3 regions of the Pseudarthrobacter sp. Hb11 genome follow, and region 2 is predicted to be linked to each of the others. Evidence: riboswitches for the same ligand, from Rfam matches in the RefSeq annotation. Region 2 holds a riboswitch; each other region holds the start of a gene.
The links. Region 2 has a riboswitch for thiamine pyrophosphate ahead of thiC (phosphomethylpyrimidine synthase ThiC). Riboswitches for the same ligand answer to the same signal wherever they lie in the genome.
Positions count from the first base shown of each region.

Region 1: it holds a riboswitch for thiamine pyrophosphate, as region 2 does, so the genes downstream of both, AC50X7_RS04935 (FAD-dependent oxidoreductase) here and thiC (phosphomethylpyrimidine synthase ThiC) in region 2, are expected to answer to the same signal.
Region 3: it holds a riboswitch for thiamine pyrophosphate, as region 2 does, so the genes downstream of both, thiD (bifunctional hydroxymethylpyrimidine kinase/phosphomethylpyrimidine kinase) here and thiC (phosphomethylpyrimidine synthase ThiC) in region 2, are expected to answer to the same signal.

Region 1 is NZ_JBWZCM010000002.1:259,625-266,162, forward strand. Features, by position in the region: gene AC50X7_RS04905 (TetR/AcrR family transcriptional regulator) at 1-468, shown strand, start outside; gene AC50X7_RS04910 (DUF3107 domain-containing protein) at 520-744, shown strand; gene AC50X7_RS04915 (hypothetical protein) at 785-1,087, shown strand; gene AC50X7_RS04920 (4a-hydroxytetrahydrobiopterin dehydratase) at 1,161-1,499, opposite strand; gene AC50X7_RS04925 (thiazole synthase) at 1,546-2,355, opposite strand; gene thiS (sulfur carrier protein ThiS) at 2,360-2,596, opposite strand; gene AC50X7_RS04935 (FAD-dependent oxidoreductase) at 2,593-3,948, opposite strand; TPP riboswitch at 3,941-4,059, opposite strand; gene thiE (thiamine phosphate synthase) at 4,087-4,821, shown strand; gene AC50X7_RS04945 (RNB domain-containing ribonuclease) at 4,936-6,438, shown strand.
Region 2 is NZ_JBWZCM010000016.1:16,152-22,689, reverse strand. Features, by position in the region: gene AC50X7_RS16925 (alpha/beta fold hydrolase) at 1-293, shown strand, start outside; gene thiC (phosphomethylpyrimidine synthase ThiC) at 290-2,077, opposite strand; TPP riboswitch at 2,121-2,228, opposite strand; gene AC50X7_RS16915 (amidohydrolase family protein) at 2,306-3,388, shown strand; gene AC50X7_RS16910 (VOC family protein) at 3,498-4,373, shown strand; gene AC50X7_RS16905 (hypothetical protein) at 4,507-4,947, shown strand; gene rpsP (30S ribosomal protein S16) at 5,156-5,572, shown strand; gene AC50X7_RS16895 (RNA-binding protein) at 5,574-5,816, shown strand; gene rimM (ribosome maturation factor RimM) at 5,922-6,485, shown strand; gene trmD (tRNA (guanosine(37)-N1)-methyltransferase TrmD) at 6,486-6,538, shown strand, end outside.
Region 3 is NZ_JBWZCM010000001.1:58,284-64,821, forward strand. Features, by position in the region: gene AC50X7_RS00300 (vitamin K epoxide reductase family protein) at 1-10, opposite strand, end outside; gene AC50X7_RS00305 (Rne/Rng family ribonuclease) at 461-3,955, shown strand; TPP riboswitch at 4,123-4,220, shown strand; gene thiD (bifunctional hydroxymethylpyrimidine kinase/phosphomethylpyrimidine kinase) at 4,228-5,751, shown strand; gene rplU (50S ribosomal protein L21) at 6,014-6,322, shown strand; gene rpmA (50S ribosomal protein L27) at 6,382-6,538, shown strand, end outside.

The DNA of each region.
Region 1 (6,538 bases), on a different contig from region 2:
AAACCGGTCCTGTACCAGCACTTCCCCTCGAAGCGGGAACTGTACCTTGCCCTGCTCGAAAGCCATCTGGCATCCCTCACTGACCTGATGCTGGGAGCCCTGAACTCCACCACGGACAATGATGAACGCGTGCAGGCCGTCATGCGGGCTTATTTCCAGTTCATCGCCAACGATGACCAGGCCCACCGGCTCGTATTCGAATCCGACCTCATCAACGATCCCGATGTCAGCGCGCGGCTGGAGACGTTTAACCGGACGTTTGCCGATGCCATTGCACGCGTCATCGCCGAGGACACCAAGCTTCCCCACCTGGAGGCAGAGCTGCTGGGCCGCGGGCTTGCCGGGATGGCACAGGTCAGTGCCCGGTACTGGCTCGAAACTGACGGGAACCTGGACCTCAATGTGGCCAGCGACCTCATCTACCGTTTAGCTTGGCGCGGAATCTCTCGCTTCCCCAAAGAGTCCTAGACTACAAATAAGACATAACCCGAGAAACGTGAACCGGCTGGGAGGCCCCCTGTGGAAATTAAGATCGGCGTGCAGAACGTTGGCCGCGAAATTGTCCTGGAGTCAAATGATGATGCAGACTCAGTGGCCAAGGTCGTGCAGGAAGCCATCAGCAACGGCGGCGAACTGCGCCTGAAGGATGACAAAGGACGCCTGATCATTGTTCCCGGCAAGGCACTGGCGTATGTGGAAATCGGCGCCGAAGAGGTCCGTCGCGTAGGTTTCGGCCAGTTCTAGCCCCAGGCACCGCTGACGGGCGGTTATTTCAAGGAGAGCCATGCTTTCGCTGACCATCGTGGTGCTGGTGACGGCGGCCGCAGGTTTTATCGTCTGGGCCAACGACAAGCGGCACACAAAATACGGAGTAGTCCTTCCCGCGGCCGTTAGCGTGGGTGTCGGAGCTGTCAGCTGGATCATCCTGATGGCTGCGGGCTTTGGCTACCGGCCGGGGATGACGTGGCTGCCGTGGGTCCTGCCCATGGTTCTGGGAGCGGCCGCGGCGGTTGCTGTGGTCCTCTACTTGGGCCGCACAAGGGCCAGGCATGACCTGCAACGGTTGACTGATGCCCTGAAGCTCTAACCGAATCGCAAGTACGGAATCGCAAGCCAAGCAACGACTATGACCACTGCCCTTGGGCGGTGGTCACAGTCGGTTAAGAGCTGGCAGGGTGCCTCTCCGGCTCAGCAACTGCCTGGAGCGCGGCTGCAGCTTCACGCACCGCTTCGGCCGCGCCCACGTCGCGGGCTGTGACCTCTCCCCCGGCGTCGTGGGAGGTGTAGCAGAGGAACACCCGGTTGTACCGCCAGTCCAGGTCAGGGTGGTGGTTTTGTTCCTCGGCAAGGCGCCCGACGGCGGCAATCAGCTCAAGTGCGGCAGCCGCCGTCGGCAGCTTGTACACGGTCACCAGTGCACCCTCGCGGTACCGCCAGTCCGGCAGGACAGCCAAGGCGTCCTCGAGCCGCTCGGGAGAAAGAACGTCCTTGCCGGCCATAGCTGCTCCTCGCCTGATGGTTGGCGTCCGCGGCACCGGGAGCGGGCTACAGGAACTCGGCCCGGCCCTCCATAGCCGACGACGCCAGTGCATGTTCGCGACGCGGGATCCTGCCGGCCGCTTTCGCCAGCCTACCGGCGATCACCGCGTGTTTGAAGGCCTCCCCCATCAGCGCAGGATTTTGGGCACGGGTCACGGCGGTGGCCAGAAGCACGGCGTCGCACCCCAGCTCCATGGCCAGGGCCGCGTCCGAGGCAGTACCGATGCCGGCGTCCAGAACCACCGGCACCGCGGCGCGGGACACGATCAGCTCGATGTTGTGCGGGTTCAGGATGCCCAGTCCGGTGCCGATCGGCGCCCCGAGCGGCATCACCGCGGTGGCCCCGAGGTTCTCAAGCCGCAGCGCGAGGACGGGATCGTCGTTGGTGTATGCGAAGACCTTGAAGCCCCTGTTGACGAGTTGTTCCGTAGCGTCCACCAGCTCGACGGCGTCCGGCAGCAAAGTCTGTTCATCGGCGATGACTTCAAGCTTCACCCAGTCGGTTTCCAGCGCCTCACGGGCGAGTTCGGCGGTCAGGACGGCGTCCCGCGCCGTGAAGCAGCCTGCAGTGTTGGGCAGCACGCGGATGCCGTGGTCCAAGAGCAGCTGGAAGAGTGAGCCCGTCTCCGCGGTGGAATACCGCCGCATAGCCACCGTGGTCAGTCCCGTGCCCGAGGCCAGCAGGGCTGCTCCCAGTCCGTCCAGGCTTGGCGCGCCGCCGGTGCCCATAATGAGCCGGGAGGTCAGTGCGACGCCGTCAATCACCAGCGGATCGTCGTGGCCTGCAAGGCTTGTGGTGGTGACGATTTCGGTCATGGTGTCAGCCTCCCTGCACTGCCGTGACGAGCTCAACGTCGTCGCCGTCCGCGAGCGCAGTGGCAAACCACTGGCTGCGGGGCACGACCTGTGAATTGTGGGCCACGGCCACGCCAAGTTTCCGGCCGTCAGTTGCCTGGCCGCTGGCAGCGAGGGGGCGCCCGGTGACCTCGCTGACGAGCACGGTGATGGAGGCACCCTCGGGCACAACGTGCAGGGTTCCGTTCAAGGTGATGTTCATGCTGTTTCCTTTATGGGCGGTGTGTTGCGAAGGCGGGCAGGAGTGCGGGCACCTGGCTTGGCGGAGAAGCGGCCCGGGTTGAAGGCAGCCCAGCGGGGGTCTTCATACCCGTCCAGGAGCTCCCGGCAGACGGCAGCGGCGGCCGGCGCCAGCAGGACTCCGTGGCGGAAAAACCCGGTGGCGATGATGAGGCCGGCAATGTGCCCGGAGTCCGGCGCAGCGTCCTTACCAGCGGCGGGAACCCGCCCCAGCAGCGGTGCGTTGTCAGGAGTTCCGGGGCGGGCCCGGGCCGTGGATTCCAGCAGCTCGAGTTCGGCGACGGCGGGAACCAGCACCTGCGCGTCGCGGAGGAGCCGGTAGACGCCCCCCGCGGAGACGGCATCGGCGGCCGACGGCGCATCCTCACGCTGGGTTGCCCCGATCACCACCGTGCCGTCCCGGCGGGGCACGATGTAGACCGGAACGCCGTGCACCAGCCCGCGGACGGTGGACGTCACCAGCGGCTGCAAATGGCCGGGAACTGCGAGGCGCAGGATGTCCCCGTGGACGGGCCGGAGCGGCAGGTGCAAGTCTTTGGGCAGTGCTTCCAGGGCTGCCGCATGCAGCCCGTTCGCCACGACCGTTTCGGCGGCCAGCACCGTTCCGCCGCCTGCGAGGCGTACGCCGGCAACGGCTCCGTCGTGCCACAACAGACCGGCAGCCCGGGCCAGGACCGCGTGATCGTCGACGGCGCCCGCTGCTGCAGTGCCGGGCCCGGCGGCTCCGTTCCCGTTCCCGACCCCGTCCCCGTCACCGTCGCCGGTCAAGGCAGCCTGCAGGCAGGCCACCAGCAGCCGCGGATCCACCTGGTGGTCTGCGGGGGTGTCCAGCGCGCAGGCAATCCCGGGACTGAGAAGTGGCTCGCGCTGCCGGGCAGTCCGGACGGTCAGCGGTTCAACGGAAAGGCCGTTCGCCTGCTGGACGGCGCGCAGGTCCATCAGTGCCCTGCGGTCGGCGGCGTCCGCACCCACGGCGAGGGTCGGCGTCGTGATGTATCCCGGATCTGCCCCCGATGCTGCTGCGAGGCGGGCGGCGAAGGCGGGCCAGCGGGCCGAGGCGTCCAGCATGAATTCCAGGAGATCCTCTTCCTGATAGTGCAGCTCGCTCACCGGAGCCAGCATTCCGGCGGCAGCCCAGCTGGCCCCCGTACCCGGTGCGTCGTCGATGACCACCACTGTCCGGCCGGAGCGCTTCGCCTCCCAGGCGATGCTGTGGCCGATGACTCCGCCGCCGATGACTGCCACGTCGGCCTGGAAAATTCCGTCCACGCGCCTGGGCGGGCTGTCTACAGGGCAGTTGGATGGTACGCGCATGTGTCTCCTTCCCTACGCCGGCATTAACCGGATCAGGTCAAGCGGTCGGCTCTGACGCCCTCTCAGCCCGGCGCTTTGTGACAGCTGCCGCGGGCTCCCGCAGTACGAGGCAAGTGTAGAGGAACTAGTCTTTTCCCCATGAATGTGACCCATACCCCCGCCGCCGGCACCGATGTCCTCAGCAATGCCAAGGTCAGCAACGGCCTCCACGCCGCCCGCCTCTACCTCTGCACGGATTCCCGCACGGACCGCGGCGACTTTGACCAGTTCGTCGATGCAGCATTTGCCGGCGGGGTGGACATCATCCAGCTTCGGGACAAGTCCATCGAGGCAGCCGAGGAGCTGGAGCTCCTGGCAGTCCTCAAGGAGGCGGCAGAACGGCACGGCCGGCTCTGGGCGGTCAACGACAGGGCGGACATCGCTGTTCTGTCCGGCTCGCCGGTATTCCACATCGGCCAAAAAGACCTGCCGCTGGGCGCTGCGCGGACCTTGCTCAACGGCAACGCGGCCATTGGCCTTTCCAGCCACAGCCCTGTTCAGGTGGACGCCGCCCTCGCTGCGGCCGCGGCCCCCGCTGGGCTGGACTACTTCTGCGTCGGCCCGGTCTGGGCAACCCCCACCAAGCCCGGGCGGGCCGCCGTCGGGCTCGAGCTGGTGCGATATGCCGCCGAAGTTGCGCGTTCAGGGCAGGATGGGCAGCCCGACGGCGGTGTTCCCTGGTTTGCGATAGGCGGCATCGACCAAATCAACGTGGAGCAGGTGGTGGAAGCGGGCGCCCGCCGGATTGTGGTGGTCCGCGCCATTACGGAGGCCAGCGATCCGGCAGCCGCCGCAGCGTCGCTGCTCGCCGCCCTAAACGCCCCCAACTCCTGACACCCGCTACCTGCCACCTGCCACCTCCGAAGGCGCGGTACGCGGTAGGGCCACCAACGGCACTCCGGGCCCGGTGCCTGCACTATGGCGTGAATTCGGGCTAGGCTGATTTTCGTGTCACACCATCGGCTGGGTCCCAACGTCCACGAGCACACCAACGCGCTCGAGGAAGCTCTGGGCGCCCTGCGGACCGAGCTTGAGCTGCCGGGCTCCTACCCTGAGGACGCGGTGGCTGACGCGAAAGCGGCAGTTGAGTCCCTGCAGCTCCCTGACGAGGACCTCACCGGCGTCGACTTCATCACCATCGATCCGGCGTCGTCCACGGACCTGGACCAGGCGCTGTTTATTGAAGCCGACGGCGATGGCTACCACGTGCTGTACGCGATCGCGGATGTCCCCGCCTTTGTGAACCCCGGCGGGCCCCTGGACGCAGAAACGCGACGCCGGGGCCAGACCTTCTACGCCCCCGACGGGCGGATCCCGCTGCATCCGGAAGTGATCAGCGAACAGGCCGGCAGCCTCCTCCCCGGCCAGGACTGTTCTGCCTTCGTCTGGGACTTCCGCCTGGACAGCGCCGCCGAGGTGAACTCGGTGACCGTGAAACGGGCCAGGATGCGCAGCCGCGCGAAGCTCAGCTATAAAGAGGTGCAGGCCGAACTCGATGCCGGCTCCGCCTCGCCGGTACTGCAGCTCCTCAAAGAGGTGGGACTCAAGCGCGTTGAGCTGGAACGGGTCCGCGGCGGCGCGAGCCTGAACATGCCGGAACAGGAGATTGTCCAGCTTCCCGACGGCGGCTACCGGATTGCCGCTGCTCCCCAGCTTCCGGTAGAGGACTGGAACGCCCAGATATCCCTCATGACAGGGATGGCGGCGGCTCAGCTCATGCTGGCTGGGAAGGTGGGCATCCTGCGCACCATGCCGGCCCCGGATGAGCGCTCCCTGAACCACTTCCGGCTGCAGACCGAGGTTCTTGGCAAACCCTGGGATGGCGAAGTCAGTTACGGCGAATACTTGCGCAGCCTGGACCCCACCGAACCCCGCCAGCTGGCCATTATGCACTCAGCCGGCATGCTGTTCCGGGGCGCCGCCTACACCGCCTTTGACGGCTCCCTGCCGGAGGACGCTGACCAGTCGGCCATCGGTGCCGCCTACGCCCACACCACCGCGCCGCTGCGCCGCCTGGTGGACCGCTTTGTGCTGGTGATCTGCGAGGCTTTGAGCAACGGCGGCCATGTGCCGGGGTGGGCGCGGGATGCCCTTCCAACCCTGCCCGAGATTATGGCCGGCTCCGACCAGCTCGCGTCTCGGATGGAGCGCATGGCTTTGGATACCGTGGAGGCGGCCCTACTGGTCAACCACATTGGGCAGGAATTCGAGGCGATCGTGATCTCCGGGTCCAAACCGCAAAAAGAGAACGGTAAAAACGGGAACGGCAACGGCAGGAACGGGAACGGGAAGAACGGCAACGGCAACGGCGGTTCGGGCATTATCCAGATCGCGGACCCCGCCGTGACCGCCCGTTGCGCCGGTGAACTGGAGTCCGGAACCAAGGTCCGGGTCCGCCTGGTCTCCTCGGATATCGCAACGAGGGTAGTCCACTTCGAGCTCGTGGAGTAGCGGCGCAACAAGCCGTGTCATGTGCCCACCGGGCCGCAAAGCCGGGAATTGGGCTGTCTGCGGCTAGACTGAAGAAGTAGAAATGGATGCCCGGTCGTTG
Region 2 (6,538 bases):
CGGACCTGCAACACCCGGCCACGGTGGAGGAGAAGCGTTCCGCCAGGCGGCTCCGGCTCCAGGCCACCTCCTGGGAAGCCCCGCTGCACATTGTTCCCGGCGTTCCTACCCTTGTCCTGACCGGGGGATGGGAGCCGCTTTACGAGGAAATTGCCGGGTACCTGCGGGAAACCGGCGCCCTGCACCGCACGGCGGCGGGAGGACACCGGCCCCAGGACTCCCGCGAAGGGGACCGCATTATCCGCTCGTTCATCAGCGACGTGAGCCGGGTCCAGTCAGCCCGGGCCTCTTAGGCGCCCGGGCGTCCGGCGGAGACGCGCGGCTCAGGCAGGTAGACCTTGCCGCCGGCGGCCAGGAATTCCTGGCTCTTGTCCCGCATGCCGGACGCCAGCTTTGCAAGTGCCGCCTGGGACTCCGCTGAACCGTATTCGTCCCGGATATCCTGGCTGATCCTCATCGAGCAGAACTTTGGACCACACATGGAGCAGAAGTGCGCGGTTTTGGCGGGTTCCGCAGGAAGGGTCTCGTCGTGGAATGCCTCGGCCGTCACCGGATCGAGGGACAACGCGAACTGGTCCCGCCAGCGGAACTCGAACCGCGCCTTGGACAGCGCGTCATCGCGTTCGTGCGCACCCGGGTGGCCCTTGGCGAGGTCTGCTGCGTGCGCCGCAATCTTGTAGGTGATCACCCCTGTTTTGACGTCGTCCTTGTTGGGCAGGCCAAGATGTTCCTTGGGAGTGACGTAGCACAACATGGCGGTGCCGTAGCGGGCGATCTCCGTGGCGCCGATGGCAGACGTGATGTGGTCGTACCCCGGTGCCACGTCGGTAACCAGCGGCCCCAACGTGTAGAAGGGCGCCCCCTTGCACAGCTCCTGCTGGCGTTCGGCGTTCTCCCGGACCAGGTGGAACGGTATGTGGCCGGGGCCCTCCACCATCACCTGCACGTCGTATTCCCAGGCGCGCTGCGTCAGCTCGGCCAGGGTGTCCAGTTCGGCGAACTGCGCGGCGTCGTTGGCGTCCGCCGTCGCGCCGGGCCGCAGGCCGTCGCCCAACGAAAACGCGACGTCGTACCTGGCGAAGATTTGGCAAAGCTCGTCGAAGTGCGTGTAAAGGAAGTTTTCGCGGTGATGCGCCAGGCACCAGCCTGCCATGATCGACCCGCCGCGGGACACGATGCCGGTCACCCGGTTGGCGGTCAGGGGAACGTACCGGAGCAGGACTCCGGCGTGGACGGTCATGTAGTCCACGCCTTGTTCGCACTGCTCTATGACGGTATCGCGGAATATTTCCCAGGTCAGCGCGTTCGCTTCGCCGTTGACCTTTTCAAGGGCCTGGTAAATGGGGACGGTGCCGATCGGAACCGGCGAGTTGCGGATGATCCATTCCCTGGTGGTGTGGATATCTTCACCGGTGGACAGGTCCATGACGGTGTCAGCGCCCCACTGCGCGGCCCACTGCAGCTTGTCCACTTCTTCCGCGATGGAACTGGTGACGGCCGAGTTGCCGATGTTGGCGTTGATCTTCACCAGGAAGGCCTTGCCGATGATCATGGGTTCGGACTCGGGATGGTTGATGTTGTTCGGCATGATGGCGCGGCCGGCAGCCAGTTCGCTGCGGACCAGCTCCACATCGCAGTTCTCCCGCAGCGCCACGAAACGCATTTCGGGCGTGATGGTGCCCTGCCGTGCATAGCGCATCTGCGTCACCGTCCTGCCTTCGACGGCGCGGCGGGGCACCGGCGGCGTGCCCTTCCACTCCACGCTGGCGGCACCGCGGCGGACAGCCGAGCGGCCGTCATCGAACAGGTTCCGTCCCCTGCCGCCGTAGGTTTCCGTGTCCCCACGTGCTGCTATCCACTCGGCGCGGAAGGGGTTGAGGCCACGGACGGGGTCGCTTCCCGGGCCTGCCGTCCGGTAGGTGCGAAACGGGCCGTTGGCCTCGCCGTTTGGCGAGTCCGCCAAGGAAATCTCAGTGACGGGCACCCGGATACCAGAGGTTTCATCGTGGATATAGGCCAGCGAATGGGACTTCAGCGACTGGGTAACAGGTGGCTGGTCCTGGCCGCCGGCCGTCATACCGGACGGAATGTGGGCGGGGCCCAGCTGTGCTTTTGGTGTACGCAAGGGAATACTCACTTCCTTCGCCGGCATTACCCGGACAGGTTCAACGGTCGCAGGCTGCGTCAGCCCGATCTCAGCCCCTGCAGGGGCACCCGTGTGGTCAGGAACGAAGCTACCACAGCCGTCCGGGAGGGGCTTGTCACCTTGCCGGTGCTAGCCTGACTGGCGAGGAAGAGGGGCCTAATGCCGGAAGTTATCGAATTCAGCGGCCCGGTGCTCACCGGGCCGGACACCGTGCGGCGGGGACTGTGGTCCGTTGACGGGCTGTTGACCTTCACCCGGCCGCCGCTCGTTCCCGAACGGGTCCTGGACGGCTGCGTGCTTCCGGGCTTCGTTGATGCCCACTGCCACATCGGGCTGGGACCCGGCGGCGCCGTGGATCCTGCGACGGCGGAGGAACAGGCCCGGACGGACCTGAACGCAGGCACATTGCTGGCCCGGGACGCCGGTTCCCCTGCTGACACCCGCTTCCTGCAGGACAGCCGCGACGCGCCGGTGCTGATCCGGGCCGGCAGGCATGTAGCCAGGACCGGCCGGTACTTACGGGGTTTCGCTGAGGAAGTTGAACCGGACGGCCTGGTGGAAGCCGTCCGGAAGCAGGCCCGGGACGGCGACGGCTGGGTCAAGCTTGTGGGGGACTGGATCGACCGCGGCGCCGGTGACCTGGCGCCGTCGTTTCCCGCCGCCGTCGTTAGGGACGCTGTCCAGGCGGTGCACGACGAGGGGGCCCGGATCACCGCGCATTGCTTTGCCGAAGACACCCTGGACCAGATGCTGGACGCGGGCATCGACTGCATCGAACACGCCACCGGGCTCCTGCCGCGGCACCTCCCGCGGTTCGTGGAGCAGGGCATCCCCATTGTTCCCACCCTCATCAACATCGCCACTTTCCCGGACATCGCAGCGCAGGCGGAGCCCAAGTTTCCCCGGTACGCCGCACACATGCGCGCGCTGTGGGAGCGCCGGGCGGAGCGGGTGCTGGAGGCGTACGAGGCAGGGGTGCAGATCTACGCCGGTACCGATGCCGGCAGCGTCATACGGCACGGCAGGATCGCCGATGAAATCCTTGCCCTCCATCACGCAGGGCTTCCCATGGCCGCTGCCCTCGACGCCGCCTGCTGGGGCGCCCGGGAGTGGCTGGGCGCCGAGGGTCTGCAGGAGGGGGCCCGCGCCGACGTCGTGCTGTGCAGGGAGGATCCGCGGAAGGTTCCGGAAACGGTCAGCGGGCTGGCAAACGTTGTGCTGGGCGGCCGCGTCCTTCGTTGATGCCGGCATCGGGAGGACTTTTGTGGCACTTGGAATAAATTGAAGCTTCAAGTAATTTTAATAGTCATAGGCCCCCACCCCAAAGGGCCCCAGCACCGGGAGTTCCCACATGACTGCAGAAACCGCAAGCCAGGACCTTCTTCCCGCCGACCTCACCATGGGCACCGTGATGCTCAAGGTCGGCGACATGAAGGTTATGACCGATTACTACCAGCGGGCCCTTGGGCTTGAGGTTGTCGCCGAGCAGGACGGCGGAATCTACCTCGGCCGCCTGCAGAAGCCCCTGGTCCACCTTGCGCCCGCTCCCGGGCTGAACCTCCCGGGCAGGGGAGAGGCCGGCCTCTTCCACACGGCGCTGCTTTTTGACAACCAGGCAGACCTCGCAGCCACCATCGCCACCGCGGCACAGTTCGAGCCCCGCTCGTTCACGGGCAGCGCCGACCATCTCGTCAGTGAGGCCTTCTACTTCAACGACCCGGAAGGCAACGGCATCGAGCTGTACTGGGACCGGCCGCGGAGCAACTGGTCCTGGAACGGCACCGACGTGGTCATGGACAGCCTGGCCCTGCCGCCGCAGCGTTACCTGGAACAGCACCTCACCGAAGAATCCCTGGAGCGCCAGCACGGATCCGTGGCAGGAATTGGCCACGTCCACCTCCAGGTGGGCGACGTCCATTCTGCCCGCGACTTCTACGTGGGGATCCTCGGCTTCGAAAAGACTGCGGGCTGGCACGGGCAGGCATTGTTCGTCTCCGCCGGCGGCTACCACCACCACATGGCCATGAATGTCTGGAACAGCCGTGGCGCCGGGCCCCGCAAGGACACACTCGGCCTCGGCGAGGTACTCATCGAGGTGCCGTCCGGAGACGACGTCGGGGCTCTCGCGGACCGCCTGAAGGTCGCAGGGCTGCCGGCCCATCACACTGGCGCGGAGCTGCGGTTCGAGGATCCCTGGCGCAACAGAATCCGGGTGGCGGTCCGCTGACGCTTGCGCCCCCTGCGCAGGCCCCCCGCGCCTGGGCAGGGGCGGGCTTTGTACTAGGCTGAAGCCGAACGGCCGGGGCGGCGGGCGCCGCTTTCCTGAAGGCCGCACCGTCGACGGAATGAGGGCAATTCCCATGGGCTTTACCGAAATCTTTGTGGCCACCCACGAAGGCGCGCTGAAGCGCGCCGGAATCCTGGACCAGGGCGGAAGCGCGCCTGCCGGCGATGCTGTCAGGATCCAGGGAATCAGTGATTTCGAAGTAGAGCAGCTCGGCGACCTGGCCGGCACTGCGGTGCACGCCGGTGGGTCCGACTATGAGCTGACCATGGTGGACGTTTCGAGCGATTCGCTCCTGGCTGTCCCGGCCGCCATGGTCCGTGCCCTGGCGGACCTGCTCTCCTATGAAACCGAGGGGGAAGGCAACGTCCTCGACGACGTAGCCGAGCAGTGGGCAGCCCAGGACGACATGCCGTTCGAAGCAGCCCAGGCACGGACCTATGTGCAGCAGCTGGCGGAACTGGCCGGCGGAATCGACGACGCAGAACGCACCGGCCTGTACGTCTGGTCCTCCTGACACCACCGTCGGCTTCCCTGCCCGGTGACGGCGGGCGGGGTCCCAAGTCGAAATCCGGACGCTCATCTGGCACAATAAACAGGTACTCGATCTGCGTGGCCCCTCTCTCCGCGTCCGGATCCTGTCCTTCGAGCCCGCAAGTACGGCCCGCCCCACGGGTGCAGAACGCCGGGTTCACCCCCTTTCTGAAACAGGAGTGACCACAAAAGTGGCCGTAAAGATTCGCCTTAAGCGCTTTGGCAAAATGCGCGCACCGTACTACCGCATCGTCGTCGCAGACTCACGCACCAAGCGTGACGGCCGCGCCATCGAGGAGATCGGCAAGTACCACCCCACCGAAGAGCCCTCGTACATCGAGGTCGACTCCGAGCGTGCCCAGTACTGGCTCTCCGTCGGCGCCCAGCCGTCCGAGCAGGTTGCCGCTATCCTGAAGATCACCGGTGACTGGCAGAAGTTCAAGGGCCTCCCGGGCCAGGAAGGCACCCTGAAGACCAAAGCTCCGAAGGAAGCCTTCGTTGCCCCGGAAAAGGGTTCTGTGATCATCCCGGAAGCCATCACCAAGAAGGCATCCAAGTCTGACGCAGCCGAGGCACCGGCCGAAGCAGAGACCACCGAGGCTGAGTAAATTGCTGGCAGAAGCGCTCGAACACCTGGTCCGGGGGATCGTTGATTCCCCGGATGACGTCAAGGTCAGCTCCAAGAGCAACCGCCGCGGGGACACCCTCGACGTGCGGGTCCATCAGGACGACCTCGGACGGGTGATCGGCCGCCAGGGCCGCACGGCACGCGCACTGCGCACCGTTGTGGCAGCCCTGGCCGGCGGCGAACCGGTAAGGGTCGACGTCGTCGACACCGACCGCCGCCGCTGAGCGCTCAGCAACATCAGTTTTTGCTCCGGCCCCTCCACCAAACGGTGGAGGGGCCGGAGTGCTTTCACCAGAACACCGCCAACCACATCCAAGACAGAGGAACACATGCAGCTCCAGGTGGCACGAATCGGCAAACCCCACGGCATTCGCGGGGAAGTTACGGTCCAGGTCCTGACGGACGCCCCTGGGGACCGGTTTGTGCCGGGTACTGAATTTGTGGTGGAACCGGCGTCCGCAGGTCCGCTTACCGTGAGCAGCGCCCGCTGGAACAAGGACATTCTCCTGCTGGGCTTCGACGAGGTTGGGACCCGCAATGAAGCGGAGACCCTGCGTGGAGCCAAGCTCTTCATCGAAACCGAAGAGCTCGACGAGGACGACGACGAAGGCTGGTACGAGCACGAACTGGTCGGGCTCGAGGCCCGCGTCGGTTCCCGCGCAGTGGGCAAGGTCACCGCACTGAACACCATGCCCGTACAGGATCTTTTGACGGTCACCACCCCGGATGGGGAAGAGATCCTTATTCCCTTCGTCGAGCAGATCGTCCCCGAGGTCAACATCGAGGAAGGGTTCATCCTCCTCACCCCGCCGGACGGCCTGTTCGAGGTCAACTCGGACCAGGAGGCGGGGCCCGACCAGGACGGTGTGCCGGAAACCGAAGGCAAAGCCTAAATGCGGATCGACGTTGTCAGCATCTTTCCCGAGTACCTGGCGCCGCTGGAACT
Region 3 (6,538 bases), on a different contig from region 2:
TGCTGGGCATTGGTGTGGCGTCCTTTTCATCCGGTGCTCCTTGCCTGATTGTAACGCCGGAGGCTGGAAGCACCGTCCAGAAGAGGGGAAGAACCCATGGAATTCGCGCTGCCTCCGACGTGATTTAGCTCGGGTATGAGAGAATGAACATGGCTGGAAGCCGATCCACATTCGGACTCCGGTCCGGTGGCTTGTTCCCAAGACCGCCAATGACGAGCAGGGCAGGCATCGGTCTCACCGAGGCAGTCTCCCGCGACTCCATTGAGCGGCACCTGGTTGTGGCATGTAGAACAACGGGTTTCAGAACATCCCGCCGGCCCCCACGGGCTGCCGCACCCCACTGCCGGTGCGAACCTGGGGGTATCCACTTGACTTCTGTCAACGCCTGCGGGTTTTGACAATATGTGCCCCAATGGGTGCCGGATGTGGCGGTACGTCAGGGGCAGGAGTGTTGCCACATATGGATAATGAACAAGTTTTTGCCGTTAACGACGAAGCAGCGGCCACGGAGGCCGACGCTGCCCCCAAGAAGGCCACGAGGACCCGCCGTAAGGCCGCTCCCAAGGCGGAGGTCTTGATCCCCGATGCAGGCCTTCCCGAAGCCGGTACTGCAGAAGGCACCCCCGCCGCCGCCGAGGCTTCCGCCGCCAGCGCTGCCGCAACCGGTGTTGCTGAATCCGGTGCAGTGGAATCCGGCGCCCCGGAGGCCAAGGCTCCCGTCCGGCGGACCCGCGCCCGGAAGAAGGCAGAAACCGCTGTGCCCCTCCCGGCTTTCGCGGAAGATGCAGAGTCCGAAGCAGTGTCTGGCCCGGATGCCGCTGCCGGCGCTGATGCCAGTGCAGGTGCCGACACTCTCGATCTCCCGGCCGCAGAGCCCGCAGTCGAGGCAGCCGAGACGAAGCCGGTCCGCCGCCGTCGGGTTGCCACCCGGAAGACCTCGGCACCGGCCGCCGCAGCGGAGCCTGCAACGGAACCGACAGATCTCCAGGCAGCTCCTGTTGCGGCCGAAGCGGTTGAGGCAGCTGCCGTGCCCGCAGCAGCCACCCAGCCGGCATCAGCCACCCAGCCGGCATCAGCCGAGGCTGCTGCTGAAGAAGCTCCCGCAGCAGAAGCTCCGTCAGAAGAAGCCCCGTCAGCACCGGCTGCAGAGGCGGCTCCGAAGGCGGAAGCCCCGCAGGCAGCAGCTTCCGGGGAGCAGGCACCGGCCGCGCCTTCCAGCCCCTTCGGCTCCTTGTTCATGGAACCCGCTTCCCCCACCTCCGTGCTGTTCCAGGCGCCGGACCTGAGCACCGTGGTGCGTCCGGTTCCCGCCGCCGTGGAAGAGGCACCGGAGGACGACGCCGATGAGGTCGATTCGGAGGACGCCAACGGCCGCCGCAAGCGCAGGGGCCGCGGCCGCCGCGGACGCAGCCGCATTGGTGAGCGTGAGGCCGGCGCCGGCCTCGAGGGCAGCGAAGATGCTGACGGCGATGCTTCCGACGACGCCGACGAAGAGTCGGCCGGGCAGGTCGAAGACGGCGTAACGTCCCGCCGTCGCCGTCGCCGCCGCCGTGGCGACCAGGACCTCGAACTGACGGGCGGGGGAGACGACGATCCGCCCAACACGGTCACCCGCGTCCGCGCGCCGCGTGCCGTGAGCGAACCGGCCGTCAGCAACCGCGTCACCAGCGTCAAGGGATCCACCCGTCTGGAGGCGAAGAAGCAGCGCCGGCGCGAGTCCCGTGACACCGGCCGCCGCCGCACCGTCATCACCGAAGCCGAGTTCCTGGCCCGCCGCGAGTCTGTCGACCGGCAGATGATCGTGCGCCAGCGCGACGACAGAATCCAGATCGCCGTCCTCGAAGACGGCGTCCTGGCCGAGCATTTCGTGTCGAAGACCCAGCAGGACTCGCTGATCGGCAACGTGTACCTGGGCAAGGTCCAGAACGTGCTGCCCTCCATGGAAGCCGCCTTCGTGGACATCGGACGCGGCCGCAACGCCGTCCTGTACGCCGGTGAAGTGAACTGGGAAGCCGTCAACCTTGAGGGCAAGCAGCGCCGCATCGAAAACGCGCTCAAGTCCGGTGATACCGTCCTGGTCCAGGTGACCAAGGACCCCGTGGGACACAAGGGCGCCCGCCTGACCAGCCAGATCTCCCTGCCCGGCCGCTACCTGGTGTTCGTGCCCGGCGGCTCCATGACCGGCATCTCCCGCAAGCTGCCCGACGTCGAACGCAACCGCCTCAAGCGCATCCTCAAGGACCGCCTGCCCGAGCAGGCCGGCGTCATCGTCCGCACCGCCGCCGAAGGCGCTTCCGAGGAAGAGCTGACGCACGACATCAACCGGCTGCGCGCCCAGTGGGAAGGCATCGAGAGCCAGTCGAAGTCCACCAAGATCCTCGCCCCGGAACTGCTTTACGGCGAACCGGACCTCACCATCAAGGTGGTCCGTGACGTCTTCAACGAGGACTTCTCCAAGCTGATCGTCTCGGGTGAGGAAGCCTGGGACACCATCGAGGCGTACGTTACCTATGTGGCGCCGGACCTGGTGGGCCGCCTCGAGAAGTGGACCAAGGACCAGGACATCTTTGCTGCCTGGCGTATCGACGAGCAGATCCACAAGGCCCTGGAGCGGAAGGTATTCCTGCCATCCGGCGGTTCGCTGGTGATCGACCGCACCGAAGCCATGACCGTGGTGGACGTCAACACCGGCAAGTTCACCGGCAGCGGCGGCAACCTCGAAGAGACGGTGACCAAAAACAACCTTGAAGCTGCGGAAGAAGTGGTCCGCCAGCTCCGCCTCCGCGATATCGGCGGCATCATCGTCATCGACTTCATCGACATGGTCCTCGAATCCAACCGTGACCTCGTTCTCCGCCGCATGGTGGAGTGCCTGGGACGCGACCGCACCAAACACCAGGTTGCCGAAGTGACGTCCCTCGGCCTGGTGCAGATGACGCGCAAGAGGATGGGCACCGGGCTGCTGGAAGTATTCGGCGAGCAGTGCGAAACGTGCGCCGGCCGCGGCATTGTCACCCACGACGACCCCGTGGAGCACCGGCGGGCCAACATCGTGGCGGCTGAGCACCACGTCCAGCGGTCAGACAGCCGTCCCGAAGCCCGCAGCGAAAGCCACCGCAACGACGCCCCGCGCATCGACAGCAGCCAGCCCGGTGTACGTCCGGACCGCAAACGGCGGCGGGGCCGCGGCGGCCAGCAGCCGGACATTGCCCCGGCTGTTGCCGTGCACGTCCACACGGTCCAGCCCGACCCCACGGACGCTGAGCGGCACGCCAAGGCGGAGGCTACCCGGTTGGCCCTAGCCAACATCGCCGCCGCAGCACATGCAGCCCACCTGCACGACGACGAAGTGGCGGCAGCCAGGCAGGCGGCTGCGGAGCAGCCCGCCCCTGCAGTGGAAGCTGCAAGGCGCGATGACGATACGCGTCCGGCTGCCGTGCTCACCTTCGGCGGTGAGAAGGTGGTGTTGCCCTTCGTTGAGCACGCTGAAGAGCAGCAGCCGAAACCGGCTCTGACCCTGGACCGGCTCGCTGAAGCCTTCGCCCACCTGGGCCAGCCGGCGGCAGCGGAAGCGCAGCCCGAGCAGGCAAAACCGGAGGAGAAGCCGGCGGAGCGCGGGGAACCGGTCCAGCCCGCACAGGTGCCGGTTGCTTCAGCCGCTGCTGCAGCACCCGCCAAGGACTACACGGACCACACGCTGGAGCAGTCCCGGCAGCGCCGGCCGCGGCGCAACCGCAGTGCGAGCCGTGCCCAGGGAGCTGCCAACGAAACCACGGTGCAGCACCATGAAAGCGTGGCGGCAGCCAGCACAGGCCATACCCACGAGGCAAAGGCCCCGGCGGCGGCCGGTACCGCTGACTCCAGTGGAGGAAGCGCAGGCACAGAAAAACCGGCAGCAAAGCCGGCGGAGGCGCCGATCATCCTGGGCGTAGGGGTGCCTGCCTCCGAGCTCTAGGAGCCACCAGTACGGAATGCCCGGTCAGCCACTGCAGTGGCCGGCCGGGCATCCTGCGTTAACTCCAGTAGATGAAGTGCAGTCTGGGCCTAAAGCAGGGAACGAAGAACAGGTGGCGGTCGCAATGTGTCACCTTCGGACTGCGCCTGGCAAAAAAGCTAGGCTGGGGAAACGACACGGGGTGCCGCGCAGAGAGCCGGCTGAGATCCACACCCGTTGAACCTGTCCGGTTAGCACCGGCGAAGGGATGTCTCTTGTCTGCGACTCTTGTAATGCCCACTGCCTCCCCGGCAACCTTCACTGCGGCACCAACAACACCAGGCCGGGAAATACCCCGGGTCCTCTCCATCGCCGGCTCCGATCCTTCCGGCGGCGCCGGCATCCAGGCCGACCTGAAGAGCATCGCAGCGCTCGGAGGCTACGGGATGGCTGCCATTACTGCCCTCACCGCCCAGAACACGCACCGTGTCCGGTCCGTTCACGTGCCCCCTGCCGCGTTCCTGGCTGAGCAGCTGGATGCCATCAGTGACGACATCGGCATAGATGCCGTGAAAATCGGCATGCTGGGCAACGCCGAGGTGATCGAGGCGGTGGGGGCGTGGGTCCGGAAGGTGCGTCCCGCCGTCGTGGTCCTGGACCCAGTGATGGTTGCCACCAGTGGCGACCGGCTCCTGCAGGAGTCCGCGGAAGCGGCACTGCGCGCGCTCCTGCCACTTGCCCACCTCATTACCCCCAACCTGGCGGAGCTCGCCATGCTCGTTGGCGGGGACCTGCAGGACAGCTGGGCCGGGGCAGTGGAACAGGGCCGCGCCCTTGCCGCTGCCACCGGCGCAACAGTGCTGGTCAAGGGCGGCCACCTGGAGGGCAACGAGTGCCCCGATGCGCTGGTCAGCACCACGGGCCTGCTCTCCAATGAAGTGGTAGTGGTGCTGGGGGAGCGGCTGGAAACCCGCAACAGCCACGGCACCGGCTGTTCGCTCTCGTCCGCAATGGCAACCGCACAAGCGCGGCTGGGGAACTGGGAAGCGTCCCTCCGGGAGGTCAAGCCCTGGCTCGCCGGCGCTCTTGAGGCATCCGAAGCGCTGGAGGTGGGAACGGGCAGCGGGCCCGTGCACCACTTCCATCACCTCCGGCCGCAGCCTTCCGAAGGGAGCTTCGCGGCACAACTCCGGGGCGAGGCGCAGCAATACCTGGATGACATCCATGCCTTGGACTTCATCCGCAACCTGGCTTCAGGCAGGCTGGAGGAGCATAAGTTTGCGTATTACCTTGCACAGGACGCCATCTACCTCAACGGCTATTCGCGCGTACTGGCCAGGGCGAGTGCGCTTGCACCCACCGAGGCAGAACAGCTCTTCTGGGCGGCCTCAGCAGGGCAGTGCCTCGAGGTCGAGTCGGAGCTCCACCGCTCGTGGTTGGCCACGCGGAAGGTCCAGCCCCGACTGGGCCCGGTGACCAAGTCCTACGTGGACCACCTGACCGCGGCATCGGCGTCGGGCAGCTACGCGGTTCTGGCGGCGGCCGTCCTGCCCTGCTTCTGGCTCTACGCGGAGGTGGGGGCAACGCTGCACGCCCAGTTCGTTGCCGCCGGCGAAGCTCCGGCGCACCCCTATGCCAACTGGCTGCGCACCTACGCCGACGAAGACTTCGCAGCTGCCACCCGAAGGGCCGTAGCAATAGTGGATGAAGCGGGGCGCAAGGCCTCCGCCGCGGACCGGGCGGCCATGGTCACGGCCTTCAAGCAGTCCTGCCGGCTGGAGGTGGACTTCTTCGACGCGCCGCGCCTCCACTCCTGACCACTCGCGGGCGGGTTGGCCGGTACTATGGTGGGGCATGGTGCGGACGCCGGAGTTGAACTGTGGTACCTATCGCAGACAACCGGCCGGGACCAGCCTCATTTGCGGCCGGAGACAAAATTAGCGTATTCTGGATCTTCGGTGCTTACGCCAACACTTGGGTTATGACCCCACGGCGTTGAGGCACAGCGAGAAACCAGGCTTTCATGGCCGGTTCCGCACGCAAATTTAGTAATAAACGTCGAGAGAAGTGAGTTCCCAAGTGGTGTACGCGATTGTCCGCGCAGGCGGCCGCCAAGAGAAGGTTTCCGTTGGAGACTTCGTTACCCTGAACCGCGTCGCCGGTGGAGCTGGCAGCACCATTCAGCTGCCCGCGCTGCTCCTGGTTGATGGTGACAAGATCACCACCGCCGCTGCTGACCTGGCCAAGGTAACTGTTACGGCTGAGATCCTGAACGACCTCCGTGGTCCGAAGATTGTGATCCAGAAGTTCAAGAACAAGACCGGTTACAAGAAGCGCCAGGGTCACCGCCAGGAACTGACCAAGGTCAAGATCACTGGTATCCAGTAACCTTCGTTACTGTTCAGGTTTTTCAGCAGATCCCCAGAATTTAGAGGCAGGCATTTCAAATGGCACATAAAAAGGGCGCGAGCTCCACTCGCAACGGTCGTGATTCCAACGCTCAGTACCTCGGCGTAAAGCGCTTCGGCGGCCAGGTTGTTTCCGCAGGCGAGATCATCGTCCGCCAGCGCGGCACCCACTTCCACCCGGGCGCCGGCGTTGGCC